Regions from separate parts of the Alkaliphilus crotonatoxidans genome, predicted to be linked through region 1. Evidence: riboswitches for the same ligand, from Rfam matches in the RefSeq annotation. Region 1 holds a riboswitch; each other region holds the start of a gene.
The links. A riboswitch is a leader RNA that binds a small molecule or an ion and turns the genes downstream of it on or off. The one in region 1 is predicted to bind S-adenosylmethionine.
Positions count from the first base shown of each region.

Region 2: another riboswitch for S-adenosylmethionine. It lies ahead of ACYQ1I_RS05095 (MetQ/NlpA family ABC transporter substrate-binding protein); the one in region 1 lies ahead of metA (homoserine O-acetyltransferase MetA).
Region 3: another riboswitch for S-adenosylmethionine. It lies ahead of ACYQ1I_RS05275 (pyridoxal phosphate-dependent aminotransferase); the one in region 1 lies ahead of metA (homoserine O-acetyltransferase MetA).

Region 1 is NZ_BAAHXS010000004.1:383,008-393,502, forward strand. Features, by position in the region: gene ACYQ1I_RS04435 (putative manganese-dependent inorganic diphosphatase) at 1-1,373, shown strand, start outside; gene ACYQ1I_RS04440 (class I tRNA ligase family protein) at 1,517-2,110, opposite strand; T-box leader at 2,163-2,382, opposite strand; gene metA (homoserine O-acetyltransferase MetA) at 2,458-3,375, opposite strand; SAM riboswitch class I at 3,453-3,559, opposite strand; gene ACYQ1I_RS04450 (3-oxoacid CoA-transferase subunit B) at 3,718-4,371, opposite strand; gene ACYQ1I_RS04455 (CoA transferase subunit A) at 4,371-5,024, opposite strand; gene ACYQ1I_RS04460 (sigma-54 interaction domain-containing protein) at 5,320-6,687, opposite strand; gene ACYQ1I_RS04465 (superoxide dismutase family protein) at 6,801-7,301, shown strand; gene ACYQ1I_RS04470 (cupin domain-containing protein) at 7,529-7,876, shown strand; gene nrdJ (ribonucleoside-triphosphate reductase, adenosylcobalamin-dependent) at 8,031-10,388, opposite strand.
Region 2 is NZ_BAAHXS010000004.1:529,215-539,709, reverse strand. Features, by position in the region: gene ACYQ1I_RS05130 (helix-turn-helix domain-containing protein) at 1-1,296, shown strand, start outside; gene ACYQ1I_RS05125 (hypothetical protein) at 1,310-1,483, shown strand; gene ACYQ1I_RS05120 (hypothetical protein) at 1,956-2,180, opposite strand; gene ACYQ1I_RS05115 (hypothetical protein) at 2,183-2,602, opposite strand; gene ACYQ1I_RS05110 (MarR family winged helix-turn-helix transcriptional regulator) at 2,810-3,256, shown strand; gene ACYQ1I_RS05105 (MATE family efflux transporter) at 3,411-4,763, shown strand; gene ACYQ1I_RS05100 (helix-turn-helix transcriptional regulator) at 5,029-5,244, shown strand; SAM riboswitch class I at 5,363-5,472, shown strand; gene ACYQ1I_RS05095 (MetQ/NlpA family ABC transporter substrate-binding protein) at 5,620-6,432, shown strand; gene ACYQ1I_RS05090 (methionine ABC transporter ATP-binding protein) at 6,461-7,471, shown strand; gene ACYQ1I_RS05085 (methionine ABC transporter permease) at 7,473-8,144, shown strand; gene ACYQ1I_RS05080 (class II SORL domain-containing protein) at 8,218-8,592, opposite strand; gene ACYQ1I_RS05075 (SEC-C metal-binding domain-containing protein) at 8,845-9,342, shown strand; gene ACYQ1I_RS05070 (NAD(P)H-hydrate dehydratase) at 9,384-10,495, shown strand, end outside.
Region 3 is NZ_BAAHXS010000004.1:572,419-582,913, forward strand. Features, by position in the region: gene ACYQ1I_RS05250 (lytic transglycosylase domain-containing protein) at 8-1,807, opposite strand; gene msrA (peptide-methionine (S)-S-oxide reductase MsrA) at 1,987-2,466, shown strand; gene ACYQ1I_RS05260 (LTA synthase family protein) at 2,627-4,921, opposite strand; gene ACYQ1I_RS05265 (branched-chain amino acid aminotransferase) at 5,268-6,287, shown strand; gene larAH10 (NPN-dependent 2-hydroxyacid racemase, LarAH10 family) at 6,346-7,629, opposite strand; gene ACYQ1I_RS05275 (pyridoxal phosphate-dependent aminotransferase) at 7,631-8,818, opposite strand; SAM riboswitch class I at 8,902-9,005, opposite strand; SAM riboswitch class I at 9,089-9,188, opposite strand; gene ACYQ1I_RS05280 (superoxide dismutase) at 9,343-9,954, shown strand; gene ACYQ1I_RS05285 (hypothetical protein) at 10,033-10,386, opposite strand.

The sequences.
Region 1 (10,495 bases):
CTTCCATTTTATGGGCCTACCGATTAATGGTCAACGAACAGTTAGAGACCCTGGCTATTGTGGATGAGAACAAGAAGCTGCTGGGAATTGTCAGTATGAAGGATATCGCCATGGGTTTGATCAGAGGAGATTATTATCAGCTTGAAACCTCCTTTGAAAATTTAATTCATGATTTAAAGGGAACCCTTTTGACTGGCAACAAGGATCAGCTGATTAAAGGGCGACTTTCAATTATGGCCTTTTACTTTAAATCAATCGAAGGAATTTTAAGCCAAGATGATATTGTCATTGTAGGAGATCGTTATGATGTTATTGAATACGCCATTGAAGCGGGAGTTCAATTAATTATTGTGACGGGTGATAAAAAAATTCCGGCGAAGCACCTAAAACATGCAGCGGCCAATCATGTTGCCATTCTTTCTGTACCTGATGATACCTACTACACTTCAAAAATAATTAATCAATGTAATTATGTCTCCACTATAATGAGAACCCAGGAAATTATTAAATTTAACCCTGAAGATTATTTAGATGAGGTTAAGGACGCCATGGGGAATACCCATTTCAGAAATTATCCTGTGGTGGATGATGATAATACCTTCATCGGCTTTATTAACCGAAAGCATATTATGAACAGCGGTAAGAAGCAGGTTATTCTTGTAGACCATAATGAGTATGCCCAAAGTGTAGAAGGCTTAAGGGAAGCGGAAATCCTGGAAATCGTTGATCACCATAAGCTTGGGGATATTTCAACCTCTATTCCAATTTACTTTAGAAATAACCCTGTGGGTAGTACCTGTACCATTATCCACCAGCTTTATCAGGAGCATCGGATTAAAATTGATTACACCACAGCAGGCCTATTAATGGCGGGGATTTTATCAGACACACTTAATTTTAAGTCTCCCACCACCACTTTCCAGGATAAAAACGCTGTAAAGGAATTAAATGACATTTTGGATTTAGATTTAGAGGCCTTTTCAATGGACATGTTTAAAGCTGGAACCTCTTTAGAGGGCCAGGAAATAGAAGAAATTTTCCATAAGGATTTCAAGGAATTTGTTTTAGAGGGTTATCGGGTTGGCATCAGTCAAGTATTTACGCTGGATATTGATGACATATTCAACCGTCAGGATGATTTCACCAATTACCTTCACAGAATACATCGAAACCTGAATCATGGCCTAACGTTGTTGTTAATTACTGATATATTAAAGGAAGGGTCCTACCTTCTTTATGAAACCAATAACCCCGCCATCATTTCCCAGTCCTTCCATGTGGAGCCCCGCCAGGGTGTCTTTTTAAAGGGAATTGTTTCAAGAAAAAAACAGGTGGTACCCAAAATTCTTCAGGGAATCAATATGCTTAAATAGTATAATCCAGCATCATGAAGATGCTGGATTTATGTATACTATTCTGAGTCGCCTATCTGGTTTTGGCCCCAGAACACCCCCTCTGAGTGAACTAAAAGGCCGCATAAAAAATCTTGAAGCAGTATTACGGTATCAACAGCAAATCAGCTTAAAAAGTGATTTGGTATAGAACGGGCCAAGACGCAACAAACGGCTCCACCACAACGCTCACATAAGCCCTCTACCACCTCTTCATTGGCCAGCCCCACCTTACAGCTGGTGCACCAATTAATTGGCATTTCTGCCTTATAGGCTAAGCCTGCTTCAAATAGCTTGATAAATATCCATTGGGTCCATCGATAATACGCTGGGTCAGTTGTATTAATTTCTCGAGTCCAATCAAAGGAGAAGCCAAGGTCCTTAAGCTGTTTCTTAAATCTTGCTATGTTATTTTCAGTAACCCGTTTCGGGTGAATCTGGTGTCTAATGGCATAATTTTCCGTTGGTAAGCCAAAGGCATCCCAGCCCATGCCATAGAGTACATTGTACCCCTCTAAGCGTCTTTTTCTTGCAACAATATCAAGGGCTGTGTAGGACCTTGGATGCCCTACATGGAGCCCCTCTCCCGATGGGTAGGGAAATTCCACCAGGGCATAATATTTGGGCTTATCGATATCCTCCTTTACCACAAAGGTTTGATGCTGCTCCCAAAAATGCTGCCATCTTTTTTCTATTTCTTTAGGTTCATATTGTTTCAAAGTCAGCCCTCCTTATTATTAAAGTTCACAATTAAAAAACCCTCCATCTCTGTTTAGAGACGAAGGGTCGCGGTACCACTCTAATTAATCGCCATCATAAAAATATATGAGGAGATTCACTTCAATAGATAACGGTCTATGCCGACAAAGGCTACTATTCCTTCACCCTTGTGATTCAGGGACCAGTTCAAGGATTTTTGATACTGCCTTACACCAACCGACAGCTCTCTTTAATCAATAAATCATCTACTACTTCCCGTCATGATCGTTTTTCGTATTCGCCATGCTTTTTTTATGGCCATTTTACTTTCGTAAATTATAGCAAATAAGCCTATAAATGGCAACCATTATTTTATCTCGATAATATTATAGGGTGTCTCTTGATACACATAATAATTCAACCAATTACTAAAAAGCAGATTGGCATGGCTGCGCCAACTGACCAGGGGCACTTGACCAGGATCATCCTTCGGAAAATAGTTACGGGGTATTTCAATCGCCATGCCCCTTTGAAGGTCACGCTCATACTCATTTTTTAACGTTAAGGCACTATATTCAGAATGGCCTGTAATAAAAATTTGCCTGCCCTTATGGGCAGAAACAATATAGACACCGGCTTCCTCGGAATCAGACAATAGCTTAAGCTCCTTAATCTTCCGTATATCTTCCTCCCTTGTTTCGGTATAACGTGAATGGGGAGCATCAAACAGATCATCAAAGCCTTGAAAGAGCTTATTGTCCTTCTCGTGAACCCGATGGGAAAAAACACCGAACATCTTCTTTTTCAATGGATATTTAGGAATACCGTAATGATGGTACAGAGCTGCCTGGGCTCCCCAGCATATATGGAGGGTTGAAAAAACATGAGACAAGCTCCAGTCCATAATTTCACACAGTTCCTTCCAGTAGTTTACCTCTTCAAAGGCAAGCTGCTCTACTGGGGCGCCTGTAATAATCATTCCATCAAACTTCTCCCTTTGAATATCCTCAAAGGTGTTATAGAATTTAAACAGATGCTCCTCTGATGTATTTTTGCAACGATGACTGCCGGGATTGAGCAGGGTAATGTCCACCTGAAGGGGAGAATTGCTTAATAGGCGAAGTAATTGAATTTCTGTTTCAATTTTGGTTGGCATTAAATTTAAGATAACAATCTTAAGGGGTCGTATATCCTGGGTGAGGGCACGCTTTTGGGTCATGACAAAAATATTTTCCTTTGACAGGACTTCTACTGCCGGTAAGTCATCGGGTATCTTGATGGGCAACTTAATTCCTCCTAATCTAATTAATCTATTAAAAAAGCCCCTTCTGCGACAGAAGAGGCTTCAAAAACATAATGACTCATCTATCTTTCAGCCATGCCCTGGGGCATGCTGCAGGATTTAGCACCTCGCCGAAGCAGGTTGCCGGGTTTCATAGGGCCAGTCCCTCCACCGCTCTCAATAGAATGTTATGAAATTAGAGTTATTATATTTTAAATTTAACTGTATGTCAAGAATCTTATATTGATACCGAGGCCAATCATCGGGTCTGATATATCATTAAAGTAAGGATCCATAATATGTAACAACAAGATTAGCCCATTGATTGGTATTTTTACTCATCCACTATACTTTCATCTGGGTCAGAGCATCTGAAACGATTAACTCTGCTTCTGTAGCTGCCATCACTGCCTCCACCGTTAGCCCCGGTGCAATTTCCTTCAGCAGCAGCCCCTGCTCAGTAACCTCCATTACCCCCATTTCTGTTACGATTAAATCTACCTGTCCTTGGGCTGTGAGGGGAAGGGTACATTGTTTTAGTATTTTGGGCTTTCCCTTAGCCGTATGCTCCATGGCTACAATGACCCGCTTGGCTCCCACCACCAGGTCCATGGCACCACCCATGCCTGGCACCATTTTTCCAGGAATCATCCAATTGGCCAAATTTCCCTTTTCATCCACCTGCAGGGCCCCCAGGACAGTAACATCCACATGGCCTCCCCGAATAATGGTAAAGGACATGGCACTATCAAAAAAGGCGGCTCCCTTTTTAACTGTGACATGGGTCCCACCTGCATTAACCAAATCAGGGTCTTCCATGCCTGGTGCAGCACTGGGCCCCATTCCCACAAAACCATTTTCTGACTGAAGGATAATATCAATTTCAGCAGGAATGTAATTCGCCACCATGGTGGGCACACCAATTCCTAAATTCACCACGTCACCGTTCTTTAATTCTTTTGCCACTCTTTTTGCTATTAACTCTCGGCTATCCATCATTAATCCCTCCCTTTTACTACCATATCTACAAATATTCCAGGAGTCATGACGTCATTGGGGTTAATTTCTTCCACCTCTACGATTTCCTCTGCCTCAACAATGACTAAATCTGCTGCAGTAGCCATTATGGGGTTGAAATTTCTTGTAGATTGATTATAGTAAATATTACCAGCCCTATCTACTCTACTGCCTTTAATGAGGGCTATATCAGCCCGAAGGGGAAGCTCTAGCAAATAGGTTTTTCCTTCCACTGTGATCTTCTCTTTACCCGTTTCAACATCCGTTCCAATTCCTGTAGGGGTTAAAATTCCTCCCAGCCCTGCTCCCCCTGCCCTAATTTGCTCCGCCAGGGTTCCCTGGGGAACCAGCGTAACATCCAGTTTCCCCTCATGCATTTGCTTTCCGGTCTCAGGATTGGTTCCAATGTGGGATGCAATGACTTTTTTGACTCTATGATGGGCCACCAGCTTTCCAACCCCCTTGTCTGCAAAGGCGGTGTCGTTTACAATAATGGTAAAATCCTTTTTTCCCGTCGCCAAAATTTCATCAATCATTTCTTCTGGTGTTCCATTTGCCAGGAAGCCCCCAATCATTAAAACCATTCCATCCTTAATTTTATTAACGGCCTCTTCTTTACTGATAACTTTGCTCAACTTCTGCTCCTCCCTTCAATATTTGTTAAACCATTTACATTCATGTAAATCACACTGCTATATATTATTGCAAATATGGTGCCATCATTACTCTATTTAATGAACCATATCCTTTCCTCCGGCTTCTGTCTTCATAATATTGAAACATAGCTTAATCCTTAGGCAATCATCTATATCGGCTAAAAAAGCCCTTTAATAGAAGTTAAAATGCAATACTGCATCAAATTGATACTTTATGGCTTCAACAGGGGTCGTTCGTCGATGCGAATTTACATCAATCTGATGCACCATGACATCACTTTTTCTTGTATTTAGCCATTTTTCTCACCAAGGTAGATTGGTCTATTCCCAGGATCTCGGCTGCCCTTCTCGTGGTACGATATTTACTAATCGCTTCAAAAATCATCTCTTTTTCAATTCTTTCAAGATTCTCCTTCAGCGTAAATCTTCGGTTTTGTCTTTCTTCATCTCTTTGGTGACTCATCAATAATTCCTCAATGTCTTTCCTCGTCATTACCGTTTCTGCCTTAATGGCAACCATTCTTTCAACAAAGTTTTCCAACTCCCTGACATTTCCAGGCCAAGCATGGCATTTTAATAATTGCATGGCATCATCTGTTATAGTTTTTTCTGTATGATACTTTTTATTAAAACGGCTTAAAAAGAAAATGACCAATGGTTCGATATCCTCTACTCGTTCCGCTAGGGGAGGAATCATTATGGGCAGCACATTTAGCCGGTAGTAAAGGTCTTGTCTGAATCTTCCTTCCTTAACCATTTCCTTCAAATTTTGATTGGTTGCCGCAATAATCCGGGCATTGATTTTAATAGGCTTAACCCCCCCCACTCTGGTCACTTCCATATCCTGCAACACTCTTAACAGCTTGGCCTGTACATGAAGCTGCATTTCACCAATTTCATCGAGAAAAATACTGCCGCCTGCTGCGGTCTCAAACAAACCTGCCTTTCCTTCCCGTAATGCTCCTGTAAAGGAGCCCTTTTCGTATCCAAACAATTCAGATTCTATCAGGTTTTCTGGAATAGCAGCACAATTTACCCTGATAAAGGGCTCTCCTGCCCTGTTGCTGGCATTATGTATAAATCGAGCAATGATCTCTTTTCCGACTCCAGATTCTCCTAAAATTAGAACGGTTGAGTTTACAGCAGCTACCCTCAGGGCAATTTCAATAACCTGCTGCATTGACTTACTTTGGCATACAAAATCGTCATCGGGCATAATATTCACATCGTGGTAGTGCGAAGAGACCATAGATTTATTTCGTTCAAGCTGGGCCTGAAGATTCAAAAGCTCTGTGATATCCCAAACACTGTTGACAATCCTGATAATTTTTCCTGAGGGTGAAAAAACAGGGATTCCTCTGGCCAATAGATGCTTACCGGTCTTTACCCGATAAAGCACAGTCGCTGGTGCCTTGCTTTTAATGACAATTAAGCTGGCGGATTCAGAAAAATATCCCTCCTTTACCAGGGTGACCATATTTTTTCCGACTAACTCCTGCTGCTTTAACCCTGACATGGCCTCGTAGGCAGGATTTACCCGCAGGGTATTCCCTTCCCCATCGGTAATGTAAATACCATAGCTTAGGTTTTCAATTATACTCTCCAGTTCAACAATTTTGTCCTGTAATCGTTCATCACCCATAAAAAGACCTCCTTGGTTGCGAAAATCTCTCTCTTTTAATCATCTTAACACACCCCATTGGAATATACTAGAAAGATAGTATATGTATCTTTAGTGTAAAGGAGGCTTTTAAAATGAATCAAATGTATTACCCATCTGGTTACCAGCCCTACCCCAGCTTATATATTCCCTCTGCCCATATTAAAGGGGGGCCTCTGGCCCCAGGCATAAGAGGCGTTGTTTACTTTTACGATGTGGCGGGTGGAACAGAGGTTTGTACCTATGTAGAAGGACTCCCTCCCTTTCAGCCCGCTGTTGGTGACCAGCCGCCTATTGGCCCCTTTGGTTATCATATACATGAATATGGTACCTGTGAGGTAGGTGACCCAAATGAACCCTTTATGGCTGCAGGGGAACACTGGAATCCTGATAATCAACCCCACGGTAACCATGCAGGGGATTTCCCCGTACTGTTTTCAAACCATGGTTATGCTCGGATGTGCTTCTTTACTGATCGTTTTAAACCTCAGGATGTAATTGGCAAAGCCCTCATTATTCATCAAAATCCTGATGACTATCGTACTCAGCCTTCAGGTGCCTCCGGCAAAAGGCTGGCCTGTGGTGTCATCGCCTAAATAACTGTGAAAGGATCAATGGGCCTACAGATGACTAATTTTACTTGGGGAATAAGGGCTAAGGGGCTTTTATCAAGCCTCTTTTTTTTGAATTTTAAACCAAAGGTTTAATAGGGGTTGTTATTGATATTAAACAATCGGACATGCCATTATCATTGTCTAAATTTTTTGGTATAATGTTGTTGTTTAATATGAAGGAAATATTAAAATAATTGGAGGAACATTCGATGATTAAAAAACCCCATGAATTAAAAAATGAAGTAAGGGAAGCAATGATGAACGGAAAGGGTTCGGTACAAATCACCCACCTGCTTCAAGGTGAGGAATTTGCCAATAAGGGACGCCTGTACGCAAGAATGACCCTCAAGCCAGGCTGTTCGGTAGGGAATCATCAACATCAAGGAGATTTTGAGGCCTATTATATTTTAGCCGGTAAAGGTGTGGTGGATGATAACGGTATATTGAAGCCCGTGGCTACAGGGGATTTAGTTTATACAAAAAATGGTGAAGCTCATTCCATTGAAAATACAGGAACAGTAGATTTAGAATTTATGGCATTAATCCTTTTTGACTAGAATGGCGAGATAAGGCCTGTAGCAAATTTTCCCAAGGGTAAAGCAGAGTAGGAAGCCACATTGGGCAATGTGGGGCTGACGACAACGAAGCTATATGAAATTGGCAAATTAAAACCGAGCTTTTCTCTTAAAAGAGTCAAGCTCGGTTTTACAATTACCGAATGGGACAAACACCATTTTCACAGTTATCGTTATCTAAAATTTCAACCTCTACTTCCTTCCTCTCGTACTTGGTAATCAAGGAAGGAATAAAGGGCTTCATTTCTTTAATTCTTTTGTCATAGGTTTCCTTATCTATGGCCTCGTAGGGCAGCAGCTTATAAAAATTATCCTCCAAGGAAAGGAAGGACAGGGCCACTACATCATCCCAGTTATTCCACACCCACTCTTCTACAGCCTCCCATTCATGGTTTCTGACATGAACGGTTATGGAGCAATTATGGTCCACATAATGCTTCATAAAAAGTTTGTAGTTTTCTAATTGCTCGATGGCAGAAACATCGTATTTGGTTTTCCCCTCCGGCGCCTTAACCGGAAATTCTACCACCTTGGTGGCGCAGGTTTCCCAATCCTGTCCCACTTCAGGGTAAACCGGATAACCTAGCTCCTCACATACCTTAACCAGGGGGTCATGGGAGCTGATTCTAATTCGTCGAATATAGTAGGGGGAATGGGAATAATGAACTCCGCTGGAAACTGTGGGCAGCTGGCTCAATGTTCCCTCAGGCTTTACGGTGGTAATCAACAATGGTTTATTTTCCCCAATTTCATTGGCATAACGTTCTGCCTCCTGATGAGCAGTTTTTCTGAGCTTTTCTAGCAGTACAGCCTGCTCCTCCCCAGAAAGTCCCAGGGCATTGACCATATCCTGCCACCCTGTAAGGGAGCAGCCCACCAGTTTGTCACGTTGTTGAACAGCATCCCAATGATGCAGCTCAAGCTCAACACAGGTCATACGATATCCTGCCCGTACTGAAAGCCGCTGAGCCTCCAAAAGCCCCTCCTCGTCCAGTGTTCCATCTGCCCTGACAAAGGAATAGGTGTTAATGGTGGTTAAATTGCATAGCCCGTTGGAATCCAATAGAATTTCTCCACAGGGGTTCACCCCATTCATATTGGGTCTTCTCTTAGAAGCCGCCTGGGCATTTACCCAGCCAGGCTCTCCGGAATAACGCATCTTTTCCATCTGCCAATGGAGCCGTTCCCTTGTGGGTTTTTCGGTATAATAAATGGAATTGTTGCTCATTTGTCTATGAATAATATCCTTGTCTACAATCCATTGGCCGTCTATTTGCTTATATAAATTTGATTTTGCTTCTATACATTCCTGATCATCACCATCAATTAAGATCATTTCTGCGGTGCGCCTTACGCCGCCCACCACTACATTTTCCCCGATAATATTGGCAATATCCAGACAATCAATAGGCTTAAGCTTAAATCTTTTACTTTCCTCAATAAAACCTCTTTTTTGAATTACCTTATTTATTTTATAGAACATATTTTTCAGGCTGGCATGACCGCTGGCGGTTCCCCCAAAGGTTTTTAGCTTCTCTCCCTTGGGTCTGACATGATCGTAGCTCACAATAATGGTTTTAATATTTCTATACTCATTGCTATAGATCATTTTAAAATAAAAATCTAAGGATTGAATCCAGCCTTCCTTACTATCACCTACTGTTATCTTTACTGTATTATTATGGAAAAACTCCAGGCTGGTACTGTCTTCCCTTTCTGAAGGATTAACAGGGGAATAGTCTTTATGGATAATTTCATAATCTGCTCTAACCTTGGGAATTTGAGCTACATCATCCTTTAAAATTCTTGCCCCTACCCCTGAACCAATCATCAGTAAATAAAATAGGTCTTTAAAGGAATCAAAGCTATCCAGCGTTAAAAAGGAACAATTATAGTTCGCCATGGGATAATGCTTTGCAACGGGTGTGTTTCCTACCCAAAAGGTTCTACCGGAAAGGAACTGTTTAAGATTATATACATTGTCAAATAGCCTCTCTGCTTCTTCCCTTGTGGTGGCCACCAGGCTACAGTTATATTCTACGGCACGGCGAACTGTTTCCCACCAGTATTCTCTTCTTCCTTCTTCGGGAAGCCACCTTGAATAGGTTCGATAGTATACAAAATTTCCCAATTGTCCCATTGGTGAGGGCTTATGCTTATACTGACTAATAAATTCATCGGTCAAAAGCTGCTCCTCTTTTTTCTTTCTCGTGCTTCTGACGCGATCCCGTTCATTTCGATAAATGATATAGCGTTTGGCTACATCCTTTCGATCGCTGTCCATTAACATATTCTCGACTATATCTTGAATTTCTTCAACGTGAACAGGGAACTGGTAGTCCTTAATTATGCCCTGTATTTCTTGAGTAATTGCAGTGCTGAGACTATGATCAATCCCCTGTTTGGTTTCGGCCATTGCCCGCTCTATGGCATTGATGATTTTGGTTTCATCAAAGCTAACCAGATTTCCATCTCTTTTTATTACCTTTATCATGCTAGCCCTCCTTATGTAGCAAAATCAATATTTAGTATATATAATCGCTAAGCTATACTAAATATTGTATCATCCTCTGTTTTGTATGTCAAAAGTAACGGGCCGCT
Region 2 (10,495 bases), 150 kb from region 1:
AAAAAGCTACGAACCGACATCGGCTTAAAGCAAGATGATATTTCAAACGATGAAATCACCAGAAGCTTAATCAGCATGATTGAAAACAATAAGAGAAACCTGACCTATAGAACAGCTAAAATCATTGCCACAGAGTTAAACAAATATTACGTCAACCTGGGAGCGGAAATTACACCAGATTTATTGATGGAATCAGAGGTTCAACAGGCCCAGCGAATTATTCGAGAAAAACTGGATGAAATGCAGCAATTGCTGGAAAATCCTACACCGGGTACAGAGGGCCAGGTTTATCAAAGTTTCCAAAAACTAATAGATTTTGCGAAGGAATGGAAGCTGGAAGAAATGATAGCCGAGCTACATGAGGCAAGGGGAGGATTTTACTATAGGACTTATGAATATAATAAGGCATTAGCAGATTATTTTGATTCTGTTGGCTATCATTTACACAGAAGTAATTTCGACAAAATAACTTCAATTTATAACATGATTGGTAGTTGCCACTATCAGTTAAACTTACCAGAGCAAGCGTTAATATATTATGAGATAGTTGACAAAATCATTAAAGCACATAAAGTCAGTAATTTTAATAAAATTAATACATTTGTTCATGGAAATAAAATATTATGCTATCGAAAACTGAAAAGATATACTAAGGCTTTAAGAGTTATAACTGATTTCAAAGCATTTTATAAAAGTGAAGACCGGTACTTATATGAAGTTCTCTTAATGGAAGCTAATACATACCTAGATATTCAAAATTACGAGAAAGCCCAAAAACTTTACGACAAACTACTAAAAAAATCAGATAAACTGACACCTGCTTTATTATTTTTATTATATGAAAACTATGCAGACCTTGCTCAAAGATGTGGAAAGTATCAACAGAGTCTAGATTATATTAATTCTGCTTTTAATTACATTAACGAAGCTGACCCGAATGATGGAACGTATCTTTATGTAAAAAGGGCAAGAGCATACTGGAAACTAGGAAGAATGAAAGAAGCTAATGATTTAATTGATGAAGGACTAAAAATGGCAGTGAAAGTGTCTAAAATTGATGTAATAATAGATTTAACTGTATTACAGGTTCAAATGGAGATAAGTGCTAATAATTATGGTGCGGCAGAAAGGAAGCTGGGTTTATTAAAGGAATATATAGAGCAACATGGTATGAAAGAAAAGATGGACGAAATACATTTGTACTATATGAAAATTTATTGTAAAGAGCAGGATTATGAAAAGTGTTTAGGATATATAGATAGCTCACTACAGCAAAAAAGTAAATATATTTTATAAGGGGGAAGGTTAAGTGAAAATAGGAAAGAAACTTATTACGTTTATAATATTTACATTGTTTTTAAGTCAATTGATGTTAGTAGAAAGTAGAATTTCGCCTAGTAATAGCACTACCTTTGAGTCGCCATTATTTGCTATATCTAATCCTGTAACCACTTATTCTGATCCAAATCCAATGATTGATTAAATATAATTCATTAGGATTTTAATACGAAACCTATATATTTACCTTTTAATATATTCTATAGATGAATTGTACTAGAGTTAGGGAACCTCTAACAATAGGTAGATAAATAAAATTAAAAACGATAGAAAAGGGGAAATTATTTTGATAAAAAAACTTACGGTATTAATCTGCTGTTTAGTTATTTGTGGACAGTTGGCAATTACTCAAGCCTTTGTGTCAGGCGAATATACGATGGGTTTTACGGGGAGTAGTAATAATCCCATAACTACACTTTCTGACCCTAACCCTACAACTGAATAACTCGGCAGATATAAAACTTAGGAGTAGGAAGTCAATGTTTTTATTTATATTTTAGGAATCATCGAATTGGGCAGTAATGATATAATTAATTTTTAAAAGGAAACATCTGTGTACTTAAAACACAGGTGTTTCCTTTTTTTATAAAATGCAGGTAACATAGCACTGTATCAGCTTATAAACTGTTCCAAAATTCCTTTTCAGTAATTTTTAATTGATTTTTTAATATAAAACGCCATACATTAATTGGTATTTCCTTATGGGTGGCATGGCTGATCTTTGTTTGAAGAACGGTGCCATCCATTAACACTTTTTCATAATACCAATGGTCTGAATTACGAATCATTACCCAACCGTTTTTATCACAGTACTTTTTTAGGTCTTTGAATTTAGGCGGCAAAGCTATAGCTCCAGTAATTCCCTGATCTCATCATCATTATCGCATAGCATGACTCTCAAAACAAAAGGAAAATGATCACGGCGGTTAGGCGAATGAAAAAATAGCTGAGATCGCTGAAAGTAATCCTCTGCATACTGCTTTAAATCAATAATTAGCTCATTAATAGCTTCTTCCTGGGTATTGGCATTTGCATAGATTTCTAGTTTATCAATAATTAAGGTAGTGGAACCATCGTCCTCAACAATAATCTCGGGTTTTAATGAAAAATGAGAGAGTATTATTTTTTGCATATCTAGTCGTAGTAAAAGAACTTCCTCGGTTTTCTTACGATTAATAATAGTAGGCTTAAAAGCATTAAAAACTTCATCATACAAAGATGAAAAAGTTTTTCTTGCATCTGATAAATTTCGTTCAATTAACATAGACATTCTCCTTTCACCTCCATATTAACATAATATGTACAAATTGTACAGATAGTACATTTATTATTAACAACGATAGGGGTATTTATTATCAGATTAAAAATAATTACTTTAAAATTATATGAAAAAAGCCTGATTCTCAGCAACGGGCTTCTTAACAGATAGCCATTGATTGACAATAATGTATATTAGCTATACAATATCCTTATGGAAAAGAATATGATAAAAATCTGTGAACTTTTGATCAATGTAATTAGCGAATTTTATGAAAAAGACAGCCAGGCACGGAACTTTGGCACCGACGTTGAACTTTATCATTCAGAAATCCATATGCTACAATGTATCGAAGAAAATCCTGGTATGCATATTTCTGGAATTGCCCGAATGATGGGTGTCACCCGAGGGGCCGCCTCTCAAACGGCAAAGCGGCTGGAACGAAAGGAAATGATTGTCAAGGAAGCCTGTCTTGGTAATGATCGAAAGGTTGTCTTGCGGTTAACCGAAAAGGGAAAGGTTGCTTCATACAACCATAAAAATGCCCATGAAGAGTTTACTGCCTTAATCTCTAAGATTCTGACTGAGGCGAGGGAAGAACAACTAGAGTTTTTACACCATTTTCTTCTTCGCTTTCAAGCATCCTTGAAGGGAGGATAATTTTTTATCCATAATGTATAGCATATATACATTTTTATTATTACTAAACTACTACTACCTTATCGCAGTGATGCGTTGAGTTATTTCCTGTGGAAATCTAACTGGGGATAACTGGAATTTTGCGATGGGGACTAGCATCGAAAAGAGGATTATCATGAACAAAGAATACTTAATAAATGAAAAACCACTGAAGGCTTTATTAGTTTTTGCAATTCCAATGATTATTGGTAATCTATTTCAACAATTCTATACGATGGCTGACTCTGTATTAGTAGGCCGTTTTGTCAGCGAAGATGCCCTGGCCGCCGTAGGGGCTTCTTACTCTTTAACAAACGTGTTTATATGTATTGCCATCGGAGGCGGTGTAGGGGCTTCGGTAATAGTCAGCCGTTATTTCGGAGCAAGGGAATACAAGCGAATGAAGGAATCGGTCTACACCGCCCTACTTTCCTTCCTCGTCATGAGTATTATTTTGGGTATTATTGGATTTTTTGCCGGAGAACAGATTATGCGGCTTCTAAATACGCCGGAAAGCATTTTAGATATGGCAACGGAATATCTGGCCATCTATTTCCTGGGGCTTCCCTTCCTGTTTATGTATAATGTACTTTCCGCCATGTTCAATGCCATTGGCCGCTCCCGTATTCCTCTATACCTGCTGATTTTTTCATCTGTATTGAACGTTGTTCTGGACGTTTACATGGTACGTTCTATGCATATGGGGGTAGCGGGTGTGGCCTGGGCAACCTTAATAGCCCAAGGCATATCTGCAATCATCTCCTTTGTATTATTCAGTAGGGAAATGAAGGCGTATCCCATCAAAAAATTGCAGCTTTTAAACTGGAAAGAATTAAAAAACATGACGAATATCGCATTTCCTTCAATTTTGCAGCAGTCAACGGTTTCCATTGGTATGATGCTTGTTCAGTCTGTTGTCAATAGCTTTGGTAAGGAAATGCTGGCAGGCTTTTCAGCTGCCATGCGTGTAGAAAGCATCTGTATTGTACCAATGGCGGCAATGGGAAATGCTATTTCAGCCTATACAGCGCAAAACATGGGGGCAGGAAACGATAAACGGGTGCATCAAGGCCTTCAAATGGGGAGCTGCATCGTTGCGTTTTTTGCAGTTTTAATTTGCATTATCCTAGAAAGCTTTTATCGTCCCATTATCTCTCTGTTTTTAGGAAGTGACGGTACTCAGCTTGCCCTTCAGACAGGAACAAATTTTCTAAAATTTATGGGTTGGTTTTTTATTTTAATTGGGCTAAAGATGGTTACCGATGGCATATTGCGAGGTGCCGGCGACATGAAAATGTTCACTATTGCCAACTTGGCGAACCTGACTGTTCGTGTTAGCGTTGCAGTGATCATGGCACCCCGTTTTGGTATCGCCATGGTGTGGTATGCAGTTCCTGTTGGTTGGCTCGTAAACTTGATTATTTCCTATGCAGAATACCGAACCAAAAAGTGGCAGCGTATTTCTGTTAGCGAAAAGTATTCTTATTAACAGAGCTTCTCGCACCTTGAAACATACCCTTTCTAACCCTAAAACTTAATAATCACCTTCTGTATTTTTAGCGGACAAAGGCTTCACCAGGGGGCACTTAATCCATTCCTCGATGGTTGTCAAGGATTATTTTGTCGAAACTAAACGAAATGGTTTCATGCGCCTATTGTAGCCTTTCATCTAAAAGGATATAGTAGAATCAATAAGAAAATTTCGTAAGCTAGATGAATGTTTGCTAGAAATGGCAGTAAGGTGGTGAAAATTAATGTCGTTAACCATGGGAGAGAAATTGCGTATACTAATTAAAAGAGAAAAAATAACCATAACCGAGCTGGCAAACTTACTGAATACCTCCAGTCAAAATCTTTCAAACAAATTATCTCGTGATAACTTTTCAGAAAAGGAGCTTCAGCGAATTGCCCAGCTGTTGGGATGTCGGTTTGAGGGGTTTTTTATCTATGACAACGGAGAACGAATTTAATGCTAAGGGAGGTTGTTAAAAGAAAAATAACATAAAAATGTTATTGACTAAGTATATTAAATATAATACAATACGTATATGTTTTAAGTATACAATTATCATAATCGAATAATAACAACTCTTATCCAGAGAGGTGGAGGGACTGGCCCGATGAAACCCGGCAACCGTACTTAAGTAATTAAGTAAAGGTGCTAATTCCTGCGAAACAAATGTTTCGAAAGATAAGAGAGCCAATATTTTAATTTTGTCTCTCTGTCTTTTCAGAGAGTTTTTTTATTGTTCAAAAAAGGGGGGACAGGACAATCGTATATTAGTTCAATTAAAATGCTTTAGAACAATAATCAATTAGCTAATTAAAGTAAAGGAGAGATTGAAATGAAAAAAATGGTAATCTTAGGTTTAACGGTCTTTTTATTAGTTTCCCTGGTGGGCTGCGGTAGCAAAACAGCAGATAGTAAGCCCCTTAGTACAGAAAAGCTGGTTATTGGTGTAAGCGCTGGCCCCCACGAGCAGATTATGGAAAAGGTTAAGGAGCTGGCCGCCGCAGATGGCCTTAAAATAGAGCTTAAGGTATTTACGGAGTATGTTATGCCCAATATCGCCCTGTCAGAGGGAGAACTGGATGTTAACATTTTTCAGCATAAGCCCTATTTAGATAAATTTAAGGAAGATCGTGGCCTAGACCTGATTGAGGTTGGGTATACCGTTAATTTCCCCATGGGAATCTACTCAGATAAAATAAAGGATGTTTCTGAATTAAAGGAAGGCGACAAGGTGGGGCTGCCCAATGACCCAACCAATGGTGCCAGGGCTTTAATATTATTTGAAAGCGCAGGCCTGATTAAACTGAAGGAAGGTGTTGGGGTTGCCGCAACGGTCAATGATATTACAGAAAACCCCCGTGGTTTAGATTTTATAGAGCTGGAGGCCTCGCAAATTCCAAGACAATTAAATGAACTGGCGGCGGCGGCCATAAATAGTAATTTTGCCATTGAACATGGCTTTGTACCAACAACAGATTCGATTTATATTGAGCCAAATGATTCCCCCTGGGTGAATATTGTTGCTGTAAGAACAGAGAACAAGGACGATGAAGTGATTAAAACCCTGCTTCAATATTATCAATCTGACGAAGTAAAGGAATTTATTGAGGTTCAGTTTGAGGGCTCTGTTGTACCTGCCTGGTAAATGGCCTAAAGGAAAGGATTGATACACCTTGATCAAATTAGAGAATATCGTAAAGGCTTTTCCTACCCCAGGGGGGGAGCTGAAGGCAGTGGATCATGTGTCATTGGAGGTTCAAAAAGGGGAAATTTATGGAATTATCGGCCATAGTGGTGCAGGGAAAAGTACCTTGATTCGATGCGTTAACCTGCTGGAAAAGCCCACCGCCGGTGAGGTCTATATAGAGGGTGTACCCATTACCAACCTGGCTCCGGCGAAGCTCCGGGAGGTACGTCGGAAGATAGGAATGATATTTCAGCACTTTAACCTGCTAAAGACCGCCAGTGTCTACGATAACATTGCCATTCCCCTTAGATTGACCGATGTACCAAGGGAAGAAATCGATAAACGGGTAATGAAGTATTTATCAGTAGTGGGCCTTGAAGGGAAAAAAGATGCTTACCCGTCGCAGCTTTCTGGGGGTCAAAAACAACGGGTAGCCATTGCCCGGGCCCTTTCCCATGAGCCCGAAATATTATTGAGTGATGAAGCCACCAGTGCCCTTGATCCCGAAACCACAGAATCCATCCTGGAGCTGCTGTTAAAAATCAACCGCCAGTTTGGTATCACCATCCTATTGATTACCCATGAAATGAATGTGATACAGAAGGTTTGTGACCGGTTGGCGGTGATGGAAAAAGGTGTCGTGGTGGAGGAAGGAAAGGTGTTAGATATCTACGGAGACCCCAGGCACCCAACCACTAAAAAGTTCATCAATAGCCTGTTCCCGGAATTTTTGTCTAAGGAAGCCCTGGCCCAAGAGCAAGCCGACGGGTTAACTGTATTATTGTCCTTTGTGGGAAATGCCGCCGAGCAGCCTGTTCTGGCCCAGGTTGCCAAACAATACGAAGTCTTTCCCAATATATTGTCGGGTAACATTCTTCAATTGAAGGATTCCCAATATGGAAGGCTTATTGTCAAGCTAGAGGGAAATGAAGGGGAAGTTAGAAAAGCAGTCGACCATCTTAAAAGGGGCGGCATTAAAGTAGAGGAGGTGCGCTGACATGGATAAAATTACACTGTTTTATGATCGATGGGGTGCGGTGATCGGGAAGGCCACCGTAGAAACCTTTCAAATGGTTCTCATTGCCATGTTGTTTTCAGTGCTGATCGGCCTGCCCCTTGGGGTGCTGCTGGTGCTTACCAGAAAGGGGAAACGGCTGGAAAACAAGACTATTGCCCTGACTTTAAACACAGTTATTAATGTAATACGTTCACTGCCCTTTATTATATTACTGTTCTTTATTATACCCTTTACAAAGCTATTGGTAGGTACCTCCATTGGGGTAAAGGGGGTAATTGTGCCCCTGGTGGTCTATACGGCTCCCTATATTGCCCGATTGATGGAATCGGCCCTGTTAGAGGTAGATAAGGGAGTTTTAGAGGCCTATGAGGCCATGGGGATCAAGACCAAGGATATCATCTGGCATGTGATGATAAGGGAGGCAAGGCCCTCTATTGTTCTAGGCCTAACCATTGCCGTCATTGGTTTAATTGGTGCCACCGCCATGGCAGGGCTGGTGGGGGCCGGAGGACTGGGGGATCTGGCCTACCGCTTTGGGCACCTTCGTTATGAGGTTGACGTCATGTATACCACTGTAATCATTTTAATTATATTGATTCAGGGAATACAATCCTTTGGTAACCGACTGGCTGCAAAGCTGAAAAGGGATTAATACTTTAATACTCATGAAAAAGCCAGTCACCTACAGTATAAAGCTGGGGTGGCTGGCTTTTGCTATTTAGTAATTATTCTACAATGATTTCCTTGGTATTTTCCCACAGGCCGTGGATATTACAGTAGCTGACGGCATGGAAGGTACCAGATTTTTTTAATTTCACAGTCGTTAAACCAACGGGCTCGGTAAAGCTGTCACCCTCTCCGTGGGCAGAAAATTGGAAGCTGGCAATTTCAACAGGAAATTTGGCACCTTCTGGGTGGAAAAATACCTTGAACCAGGCAATGTAATGCTCAAGGGTGTTGGGGTGTCCAATGGCATCACCAATTGACACCTTTAATTCAAATTTTTCGTCCGCCTGAACCCTTTCAGGGGCGTGAATAACTGGAACGTGCTTTTCCCCTTTCCAATCACCAGTTTGTAAAAATTCGCCTAAGCTTTTCATGACAAGACCTCCTTTTATAATATAACAAAATGGCTTACAAGTCTATTTATAACCAAAAAACAAAAAATATAACAACTTTTTTCCTGACTTAAATATTTGCGGCTACAGTAGGATTTTGTGCTTATTTAAGGCAGGGTTATTAGTGGTGAACTTAATATAAAAAAGGAAAGATTAGGTACATAATAGGATTGCATCATACCAGGGTTTATATTATAATATTGGGGAAAATAACAGTGAAGAGGAGTCGTTAAGATGAGTATACATGAAGAGTGGAAAGAATTAGCCTTTACAGAGAAGGATGAGGCTTCTACCCAGGCTTTTTGGAAGGAATATTGTGATATTGAAAAGGGTATTTACGAGGCCCTTTTAACCTATCGGGATATTAAAACCGAAGGAACCCTAAAGGAACTGGCGGAGCGATTTGAGGTAACGATAGTTTATTTTATGGGCTTCCTTGACGGAATTAATGACAGCCTGGTAAGTCCCCTGGATTTAGAGGCCCTTACCGAAGATACAGCCATTGAACTCAACATAGATTATGAAAAGCTATATTACAATATGCTGGCGGCCCAGGCAGAATGGCTATATACCTTGCCACAGTGGAATGAAATCTTAACCGAAGAAAGAAGAAGGGAAATTAAAAAGGAATATAGCAGCTCAAAAACGGTGGTAAAGGGTGAAAAGATAGGAAGAAATGACCCCTGTACCTGTGGAAGCGGTAAAAAATATAAAAAATGCTGCGGTCGATAAAATGAAAGCTGTTGGGGGAGCCTCAACAGTTTTATTTTATCTTGATTAAGTGTAAAATATTGTTAGTCAGAGTAAAATTAATTATGGTGGGTTTAATTAAGAAGGCGGGGGTGACGGCAGTGAAGCAATATGTATTGAAGGAAGAAGAAATGAAGCAGCTGGACAGACTTGCCATGGAGGTTTATCAAATGCCCGGTATACTATTGATGGAGCGGGCGGGACTAGTAGTAGTAGAGGAAATAGTAAAAACCCATAAAGAAAAGGGGCCCGTTATTATTTTATGTGGTGGTGGCAACAACGGTGGTGACGGCTTTGTCATCGGCAGGGAGCTGTATAATCGGGGCTACAAGGTAGAGGTGATTTGCAGTGTTCCACTGGATACCATTAAGGGAGATGCCAAGGTCCATTTAGAGATAATAAAACAGCTTCCCATCGCTATTACCGTTATAAGCCAGGACACTCAATGGCCTGAAATGATTAATAAACTGAAACAGAGCAGTCTGCTGGTGGATGCCCTCCTGGGGACAGGCTTAAAGGGGGGCCTTAAGCCAGTACTGAAACAATTGATTGAGATAATGAATGCTTCGGGAAAGCCTGTAGTTTCTGTAGACATTCCTTCGGGAGTCAGGGCAGCGGATGGACAAATACAAGAGGTGGCCGTCAGAGCAGAAAAAACCGTTACCTTTCAGCTTCCAAAGCTGGGAAACATCATGTATCCTGGGGCCGCCTTCGGGGGCAGGCTGGTGGTAAAGGATATAGGCATACCCAGAGAAGCCATTGACCAGTTTACCTATCAGCATGAGTTAATTGACATGGGTAATCTGAGCATCTTTTCGAGGCCCCGGGAGGCAGATACCCATAAGGGAACCTATGGCAGCGGCTTGATTATTGCCGGCTCCCTGGGCATGACGGGAGCGGCAGCCCTGTCAGCCAGATCGGCCCTGCGAACGGGTGCAGGTCTGATTCGCCTGGGGGTTCCTGAAAGCCTCTGTGGTATTGTAGCCACTATGGTGGCAGAGGCCATTACGGTACCTCTTAGGGAATCAAAAAAAGGTTTTTTGGGAATCGCAGACATTGATAAAATTCTGGAGCTGATGCAAAAAAGTAAAGTCGTTGCCCTGGGGCCGGGATGTGGCCAAAGGGAGGAGCTACA
Region 3 (10,495 bases), 190 kb from region 1:
AAGACAATTACTGATATAACCAAAGGTAGGTATAGTAGCTGTTAAGTACCTTGGTAATATATTGCTGGGTCTCTAAAAAGGTAATGGCCGTAGGGAAATCCTGGGGGTGAGTACCCAAATCGCTTTTTTCCCATTTTCTAACATTCCCCTGACCTCCGTTATAGGCCGCCAGGGCCTTATCCAGATCCCCCGAGAACATATTTATCATTCGGCTTATATAGTAGGTGCCAAATCGAATATTAATTTCAGGCTTCAATAAATCTTCGTCCTTCACCGTTACCCCCAGGCGCCCTGCAATCTCCTGCCCTGTGGCAGGCATGATCTGCATGAGCCCCCTGGCGCCAACCCATGAGTTGGCCTGGGCATGATAATGACTCTCTTCACGCATGATTGCCCAGATTAAATAAGGGTCCACCTGAAACTCCTGGGCGGCCCCCAGTACTAAATCCTCATAGGGCCGTTGATAGGTCAGGTAATAGGCCCCCTTTCCAGGGGTATCCCTTAGGGCACGAATTCCCCATTTTACCGCTTCACTATAGTTATTTTGGGCTAGAAACCACTCTCCTATGGAAAGCTTTGTTTGATAATCGCCATGACCTTCTGCAATGGCCAGCTCTATCGCTGCCAGGTCTTCCCTTCCAATACGGTGATATGCCTCAATCTTGGCTACAATACCGGAATGATCATCCTCTACTACTTCTTCAAGGGGCCATTCAGCTTCTCGGCCCAGGCGCATCATCCAGGCAGGCTGATCCTTAAGCAGGGCTACCATCTCTTCAGCCTTCTCTGCCTGTCCATTTCGGTTGAGCAGAATATAGGCACGATAGGCAGCATCTTTTTGATAGTTTCCTGGAGTTTGGGTTAATTCCCGGTAGACTTCAACAGCCTTCTCCCATTCTCCCAGCTGATCCCAAAGCCTTGCTCCTCTCCAAAGGCTGTTTCGTTCCTTACTCTTTGTAAAGGTATGGGCGGCCTGAATGGGTTCTTCTCCTTTTTCAAGCAACAGCCCTAACCGATAGGCACCTCGTTCTCCCAGGGCCCGATACTGCTTGATGGCACCGGCTTCGTCTCCCTGGGCCTCCAGCGCTCTGCCATACCACCAGCTTAATTCTTCATCAAGGCCCCCCTGGGCTTGCTGTGCTTCCAATATCAACAGCGCTTCCTCATAGCGCCCCAGCCCTGCCAGGGCCATGGCCTTTTGCAAATCCCTGGCTTCCCATTGATTTTCATTTAGCTTTTCTGCTTCTTCGATATAATTCAGCAAAGCCTTCCAAAGGCCTTTGTCCTTTAAATACCCAGCGATTTGTTGAGAAGCCACTCCCATGTCCTCAAGGGCCTTTAGGGCATCGTGATCCGGCAGCAGGGCAACATAGTGCTCCTCTGCGGCTTCTCTTCTTCCCTGGGCCAAAATTTCACCGGCCAGCCTCAGTTTAATTTCCCGGGTACTGTAAAGGGCAAGGGCCTGCTCATAATATTGACTGGCATCCTTCCCTTCACCGGCGGCATACTGCCCCAGAGATAAATTAGCCAAATAACCAATGGCATCCTTCCGTTTACCCAGGGCCATTAAAATATCCAATTCCCTGGACTTCGGGGTACCTCCGATGGCCTCAAGCTCCTTTAGGGCCCCTATGGCATCCATATCCATCAACGCCGCCGTATCCACCTTACCCTGGTATTCATCGGCGACAACCCGAAAGGGCTGCTTCCACAGAAAAAAAACTGCCACCAGGCCAATAATAATTAGCAGGATTGATCTAATAACTTTCTTTTGCTTTTTGAATTTTTTCATTCGATTACTTCTCATCCTTCTCTCCCTTTTTGTCTATATTTCTACATTTAACGCTGGTTTAATCCTTATATTCCTATATTTCTACATTTACTAGGGAATCCCTTGTAATTTTTTGGTTTTTGTATTTTTGATGGTAAGGTATCTCTCGTTGGGGTATATTATGGGAAGCTAATAAAAAGAGAGGGTGAAAAAGCATGAAGGAAATTGTATTTGCGGGGGGCTGTTTTTGGGGCGTAGAGGCATACCTTTCCCGAATCAAAGGGGTGCTTGAAACGAAGGTGGGCTATGCCAACGGCCATGTGGAAAGTCCCACCTATGAACAGGTATGCAACAGCCATACAGGCCATGCTGAGGCATGCTTTGTGATGTATGATGAATCAACCATTGGCCTTGAAGCCCTTCTAAACCGTTTCTGGGGGATTATTGACCCTACAGCCGTTAACCGTCAGGGCCCCGATATTGGTCATCAATACCGAACAGGTATTTACTATATCGACCCAGCCGACCGGGAAACTATTGAAAAAACCCGTAATGAACAGCAGAATAAATATAGCTACCCCATCGTGACTGAAATAGAGCCACTGATTTGTTTTTATGATGCTGAGGAATATCATCAAAAATACCTGGTTAAAAACCCCAAGGGCTATTGCCATATTAAATTAGATGATAATTAATTATCACAAAAATTGCCCTTCAACATATGATAAAATTGAAGATAGGGCCTATCATCATTCCTTCCCTATATTTTAACTTTACCTTAGGTAAAAGGCATTTTGCTTTTAATTAAAAAAGACACAGGCGTGGTAAGGATCCTGCCTGTGTCTTTTCAACTTTTTAACTATTGAGTCCATCTTCCATATGGGTAAATTCATAGATCAGCTTTGCCGCCACTCCCCGCTCAATAACCTTTTTTTCATTGGTTTTATAGTTTAAGATAACCTCTTTGTACTGGGGAAATTTCTTCATCCACCGAAGCAAATCGTCAAACCTTGCCTCCTCATCAGGTTCAAAGCTGCGATTTTCATCCTTGGTAAGGAGCCCCTGGGCCTGGGCTGCCTCGATATAGGGTTGAGCATAGTGTTCATCATCCCCTGTTTCATCAGCATTGTCTAGCCAATGGAAGGCTCTGCCCAGCATGGTAATGAGCTCACCCTTTAAAATTGGTCTTTCTGGATAATATCTTCCATCTACTGCCTCTTTTAAAACATCTTCCTCAAACAGGGCAACAATTTCTTCCTTAGCCCAATAGTCTTCTATATCTACATAGTGGATCATTTGATTCCTTTCAAATTCTTCATTTACCTCCCGCACCAGGTTATTATGCAGTACGTAATTTGAAAGGTTAATTTCCTGTAGGGCCCGCTCATAGCCTTCCCGACAGCTTTTTACATCCACCGGTTCATGGGTATGAACATTCCAGGCCCTGCTGTTTTCAAAAACGCCATCCCTTGACATCTCAAATATAGTTTGATTGTCAATGAATGAACCCTTTATCATATAGGTTTGACTCGCCACAAAGCCTTCGATTCCATTTACCAGGTCCTGGCCCATTAGAAATAATCCTTGGCTTTGTACCCCCAATAGATTAAGCATAGTTGGGTAAAAATCAATTTGCCCGCCGGCGATCTCATAGGTTTCTGCCTTTCCAAGTCCCGGTATATGAAGCAGCAGCCCTACCTTTAAAAACTCATCATAATCATAATCTTTCCCAAGAAGCTCGGAGGCCATTGCCTTTAGTTCATCATTTCTTATATCAATACCGAAATGATCACCATAGATGGCGATAATGGTATTGTCATAGATTCCCCTCTCCTTCAAGCCTTCAATAAATTCTCCCAGCATCCTGTCAAAATAATTAATTGACTGAAGGTAATCTGCCAGCAGGGTGTCCTTAATAGGGCCCTCAAAGCTTAGGGCCTGTAATTCTTGGGGTATTTTAAAGGGCCCATGGCTGGTTAGGGTGACATACAGGCTGTAAAAGGGCTCATTCATTTCCTCTAAATAGTCTAGGGATTGCCTGAATACTGAGCCGTCACTGATTCCCATGCTAATTACTTCGTCTGATTCCAGCTCGGCACTGCTGATAAAGGTATCAATGCCCAATTGAGGGTACATTCCCTCCCGATTATAGTAATCCGGCGTGTTACCATGGAAGCCTATGGTTTCATAGCCCCTATCCTTCAGCAAAATAGGCAAAGAATAGAGGTCATGTCCTTCATATTCCTTAAAGGAGTAGGTATGCATTGATGGATACAGGCTATTTTGACTGACAAATTCGGCATCTGATGTATTTCCCCTCCCCAATTGCTGGTAATAGTGGGGAAAATATAGACTGTCACCAGCAATCATGCTATTCATCACAGGAGTAATGGCCTGTCCTTCTACCTCCAGATTTAATACAAAATTTTGCATCGATTCCACCTGAATGACAATAACATTCCGCTCAGCGGCGACACCAAAGTGTTTTTGGTTTTGGCTTGTCTTTGCTATTTTATCCAGGTAAGCCTGAAGGCTGCCTTCTTCCTGGGAGGCCTGACCTCCTATATATTGTTGTAGGTCATAGAAATGATAATTCAATATTCCAAGCCGCTCCGGCGTATGGAATCCAATAGAAAGGCCGCTGTTAACAGCCACTAATAAAATCAGACCTGCCAGGGCCAAAGCCCCTTGCCTCAACCGTTGACTCCTATTGAGGACATGGGCCTCATTACCTCTTTTTATCATTAAAAATACCAGCACAATCAGGTCAACAGCCAAAAGTAAGTCCTTAAAATGAACCAGCTGCAGAATACTCCCCTTTACCGAGCCTACTGCACTGGCCAGCTGAAAGGAATAAACTGAAATCGGCATCTGAAAATATCGAAAATGTACTAAATCTGCATATAGCAGAAGGGTAATCAGACTGTAAAATCCCAAGAGACCATAGGGCCTGAGCCTGTTGGGGGACATGGCAGCAATGATATGATACAATATGACAATTAGCAGGAGATTTAGAGCGGAAGCTCCCAAGCCAGGCCAAGGTATACCCATCATCGATTCAACCATTAATTGCTTTACCAGTGTTAATATAATAAAGAGCAGTACCCAACCAAATCCTCTGGAAAGTCGCTCCTTTAAAGTATCAATCATATTGGTCACCCTTTCTTTTTTACAACTAAATAGACCATAAGCTGGTTGGCTATGACACCATTATGCTTAACCTCTATTTTATTGAATTAACAAAAATTTTACAAGGGCTCTGTTGAAATTTATCATTTATTAATCTTTTCCAACAATGATTGAATGATAAAAATATATAATACTGTATATACTCTATAATATTTAAAATTTTACGAATATAGTGGTTTACAGCTAATTTTAATTGATTTTATGAAATTTATGCTATAATAAATGTATAAAGTAGTGAATAGGGTTATGAAAACCTTTTCATTCCCCTGGTTGCAGCTTTTTAGAATTTTATTAGTGGAGGGATTCGATGAAAACTGTTAGCATTGATTGGAGCAAATTAGGATTCGGCTACATGAAGACTGATTTACGCTACGTTTCAAAATGGAAGGATGGGCAATGGGATGAGGGCTCCCTTGTGGAGGACAACACCCTTACAATTAGTGAGGCCTCAACAGCATTACATTATGGACAACAATGCTTTGAAGGTTTGAAGGCCTATCGCCGTCAGGACGGAAAAATTCAGTTATTTAGACCTGATCAAAATGCCAAGCGTTTAAATAATAGCTGTAGACGAATCATGATGCCTGAAGTACCAGAAGATAAATTTATTGATGCCTGTATTCAAGTTGTAAAGGCAAACGAAGCCTATGTTCCTCCCTATGGTACCGGCGCAACATTGTATTTAAGACCCTTTGTGATTGGGGTAGGGGACAATCTTGGTGTAAAGCCAGCGCCTGAGTTTCTATTCTGTATATTCTGCGTACCCGTAGGTCCTTACTTTAAGGGCGGTATGGCTCCTGTAAACTTTATTATTTCTGACTATGACCGGGCAGCACCATTCGGTACCGGAGCGGCCAAGGTGGGAGGAAACTACGCCGGCAGCCTGTATCCCCATGAGCTGGCTGTGAAAAAGGGCTTTGCTGATTGTATTTACCTTGACCCTATGACCCATACTAAAATTGAAGAGGTGGGAGCAGCTAATTTCTTTGGTATTACCCATGATAATAAATTTGTTACCCCTAAATCTCCTTCAATTCTGCCAAGTATTACAAAGTATTCTCTTATGCACCTGGCAAAGGAATACATGGGCATGGAGGTCGAAGAAAGGGATGTGTACGTCGACAAGCTGGACGAATTTAAAGAAGCCGGTGCCTGCGGCACAGCGGCAGTAATTACTCCCATTGGTGGTATTGAATACAAGGGCAAACTTCATGTATTCCATAGTGAAACAGAGGTAGGGCCTATTACCAAAAAGCTTTACGATACTCTTTGCGGTATTCAATTCGGTGAGGTTGAAGCCCCAGAGGGATGGATTGTGGAATTTTAATTAAATTTAGCCAATTTAAACCCCGGTCTGGCCGTTAGCCTTAGACCGGGGTATTATTTTATTCAAAAATCGGCAGGGTATTTCCTCCATAGGGCATTAGTGAAATTTTAGGGTTGGGCGGACTAAACCGATATGCCAGGTCAAGGGCCTCATTAAGGTCTTGGGCCGGAATCATTCCCAGTTCCTTGACGGTATCTTTTGGCAGGGAGGAAATTAGAATGACTTTCCGATACTTGGCGGCATAGGCCGTTTTATAGGCAGCGTAACCTGGTACTGTAAAATGCTTTTTTAAGGCAGATTCCATTTCATCGAGGGTTTGGTATTGAAACCACTCCATAAATTCGGCTGCCCCCAGGCCGTCTCTGCATTCTGAAAGCAGTATCATCACACTGTTTTCTTTACCGCCGTAAATACAGTTATCCATGGTCTTGACGGTTTGGTATAAATTAATATCCTTCGGATACCCCCCGGCAGAGGCAATAATGATATCTGCCTTCTCCTTTATATTGATTCCGTAGAGCTGCCGAATGGTTTCACAGCCCTTCAGCCATGCCTGTTCAAAATCCCCCACAGCAAAATCAATGAAGCGGCCGTTGGCATCTAATACCGCATTAAAGAGGAAATCCGGGGCCACCCTCCGGCATATTTCCGTAATATCTTCACGCATGGGATTTCCTTCAATTTTATTGGAGCAAGCATTGGAGTTCAGCCCGGTTCCTTCCCCAGGCAGGAAGGTCAGTCTATGGTTTTGCTGAATTGTTTGTATTCCCGCCACACCGGGGACGATACCCTTAGCACCGCCGCCAAAGCCAGCGAAGAGATGAAAGACAATCCCCCCTGTTAAAATTACCCGATCGGCCTTTACGACTTTTTTATTAATATAAATAGGGGTGCCTCGGCTCGATTCCCCTAAATAGCATAGTTGGTCTTCATCATTACAATTATGATCAATGATTTCAATTCTTTCATAGATGCCATCACCCACAATGGCCCTTTTTTCTTCCTCAGTTGAGGGTCTATGGGAACCTAGGGCAATGATGACGGTGATATCCTCATCTTCTATTCCCAATTCATTGAGATATGCCACAATAACCGGCAGGAATACGGCGGTTTTAATCCAAAGCCGAGTAATATCGCTGACAATAATTACTATTTTATCCTTAGCCTTGACAAGCTCCCTAAGGGGGCCGGTTCCTATTGGCCGATCAAGCCTTTCTCTAATCTTTTCTTCTATCTTATCTATGGGGCTAGAGTCCTTTGGAGTCAAGATATTAATAATGTTTTCCTCCTTAAGGGCAACCTCCCACTGACGACTTCCGTACTTGAAATGATACTGCCGCATATTAAATCACCTCCTGATTACGATACTTAAGCCCTGCCTTTTCCCTTAACAGCTTCAGACGTTCAATGGCCGCCAGTAGGGTCTCATTTTTTTTAGCATAATGAAACCGAATTAAATGACGTATATCCTCCTTGAAGAAGCTGGAGCCCGGTACAGCCGCAACCCCCACCTCCCGGGCCATCCATTCACAAAATTCCACATCATCATCCTGGGTAAACTCTGAAATGTCCACCATCACATAATAGGCCCCCTGGGGCGTGGTGTAGCGAAGGCCCGCTTCATCTAGCCCCTTTAGAAAAAGATCCCGTTTTTCTTTGTAGCTTGCCCGTAGTGATGCATAGTACTCATCGGGGAGCCTCAGCCCTGCCAGGGCTGCCTGCTGTAGAGGAGCCGAGGCCCCTACCGTGAGAAAATCGTGAACCTTCCTTGCCCCCTCGGTAATGTGATCGGGAGCAATCAAATACCCCAGCCGCCAGCCGGTAATAGAATAGGTTTTAGAAAGTGAGCTACAGGACACCGTTCTTTCATACATACCCGGCAGTGCTGCAAAATAGATATGTCGGTGGGGCTCCATGACAATATGCTCATAAACTTCATCAACAATTACAAAGGTATCGAATTCTTCTGCCAGGCTGGCTATATACTCCAATTCTTCAAGGGTGAAGACCTTACCCGTGGGGTTAGAGGGATTACAAAGGATAAGGGCCTTAACCCCCTGTTGAAAGGCATTTCTCAGCTCATTTCGATCAAAGGTAAAGTGGGGTGGCTTTAAAGGAACATAGATGGGCTCTGCCCCGCATAAAATTGCATCGGCAGCATAGTTTTCGTAAAATGGTGAAAAAACGATGACCTTGTCATTGGGGTTACACAGGGTCATTACGGCCACCATCATGGCCTCGGTGCTGCCACAGGTAACTACGATATCTGTTTGGGGATTAATTTCAATCCCCATCAGCTTAGATTGTTTCTGTGCCAACGCCTCCCGAAAGGCCTGGGAGCCCCAGGTAATTTCGTATTGATGGGGCCCCTTCTCAGCAGCCTCTTTCAGGGCCTCTATCAATTCACGGGGCGGATCAAAGTCAGGAAACCCCTGGGAAAGATTAATTGCTCCGTAGGAATTGGCGATTCTGGTCATTCTTCTGATAATTGAATCTGTGAAATAGCTTAAGCGACTGCTGATTTCAGCCATGTCAATCTTCCTTTCTTGATATATATTTGATCTATAAGAAAAAAAGCCCCTTAAAAGATCAAGGGGCTTAAAAATAATTAGGCCTCTTATCTTTCAGTCTCAACGACTGCAGGAATTAGCACCTGGCACTGGCTGTGCTGGTTGCTGGGCTTCATCGGGCCTTTCCCTCCACCTCTCTTGATAAGAGCTATTTAATTGTGTTTTCAAGAAATACTTTTATACTTTAATAAAATAAAGCCCCTTATAAAAGAGGCCTGTTAACAGTTTCCTCCCTTATCTTTCAGCCATTATGACTGCAGGAATTAGCACCTGGTACGATACCGGTTGCTGGGTTTCATTGGGCCCTTCCCTCCACCTCTCTTGATAAGAGTTATTCGATTTATTTGATAATTATATTTGATTCACCCATTGATGTCAATAGAAAAATTTAAAAATAAATTTTAATTGATAATGATTATTATTATAAACCAAGGGTATATTACCAGTAGATTCAAATACGGAAAAGATTTTAAGGAGGAATTTCAATGACTTATAAATTACCACAATTAGATTATGCCTATGATAGCCTGGAGCCCCACATTGATGCGGCCACCATGGAAATTCACCATACTAAGCATCATCAGGCCTATATTAACAACTTAAATGCCGCCCTTGAGCCTTACCCCGAGCTTCAGGGAAAGGACATCGAGGAACTGCTTCAATCCCTTGATCAGCTTCCCAAGGAAATTCAGCAGGCCGTAAGGAATAACGGCGGTGGCTATTATAACCATAACCTTTTCTGGAAGGTGATGGGCCCCCATGGAGGCGGCTTACCAAAGGGCCAGCTGTTGGAAGAAATTAATCAGACCTTTGGCAGCTTTGATCAGTTTAAGGAGCTTTTCAACAAGGCAGCAGCCACCCGTTTCGGCAGCGGCTGGGCCTGGCTGATTATCAATGCTTCTGGAAAATTAGAGGTGGTTTCCAGCCCCAATCAAGATAGCCCGATAATGGAAGGAAAGCGCATTTTACTAGGCCTTGATGTTTGGGAGCATGCTTATTACCTTAACTACCAAAACCGAAGACCCGACTACATTAGCGCCTGGTGGAATGTGGTTAACTGGAATTATGTCAACGAAAGGTATCAGCAATTAAAATAGATGCTTTTGCTCCTTATAGTTTTACCTCATCACTTAAAATTGAAGGACTCGATAGTCCTTCAATTTTTTTATTAATACCTAATCAGCAATACCAAACTCTTCTTTAAAAATATGCTCAAATTCTTCATTAACTTGAATTTCCTCTAATTGAAAATCTTTCCCGTTTCTGCTAAAATAAACAATCCAATAAGCCTTGTTTACATCTATTAAATTCCATGTATTTTTTTCTTTTACTATAATTCTGTCAATAACAAACTCTTCCTTTGTTTCTCCTACTTTTTTTAGATCTATGTAATTCACGTCTCCATCTGTTGATTTTTCTATGATGAATCCTGAAGTAATGATGCTACTATAGGAAGCCTGGCGATAAAAGTATATTAAAAATACGATCATCATTATTGCACTAATATAGATAAAAATTTTTTTCATCATTTGTTTTTTCTCCTAATAAACCCTCTATTATTTCCTGCACTATGGAAATATTGTATTATATAATTATTAATAGCTCAACTTCCACATCATAAATTTCATATGCTATAAT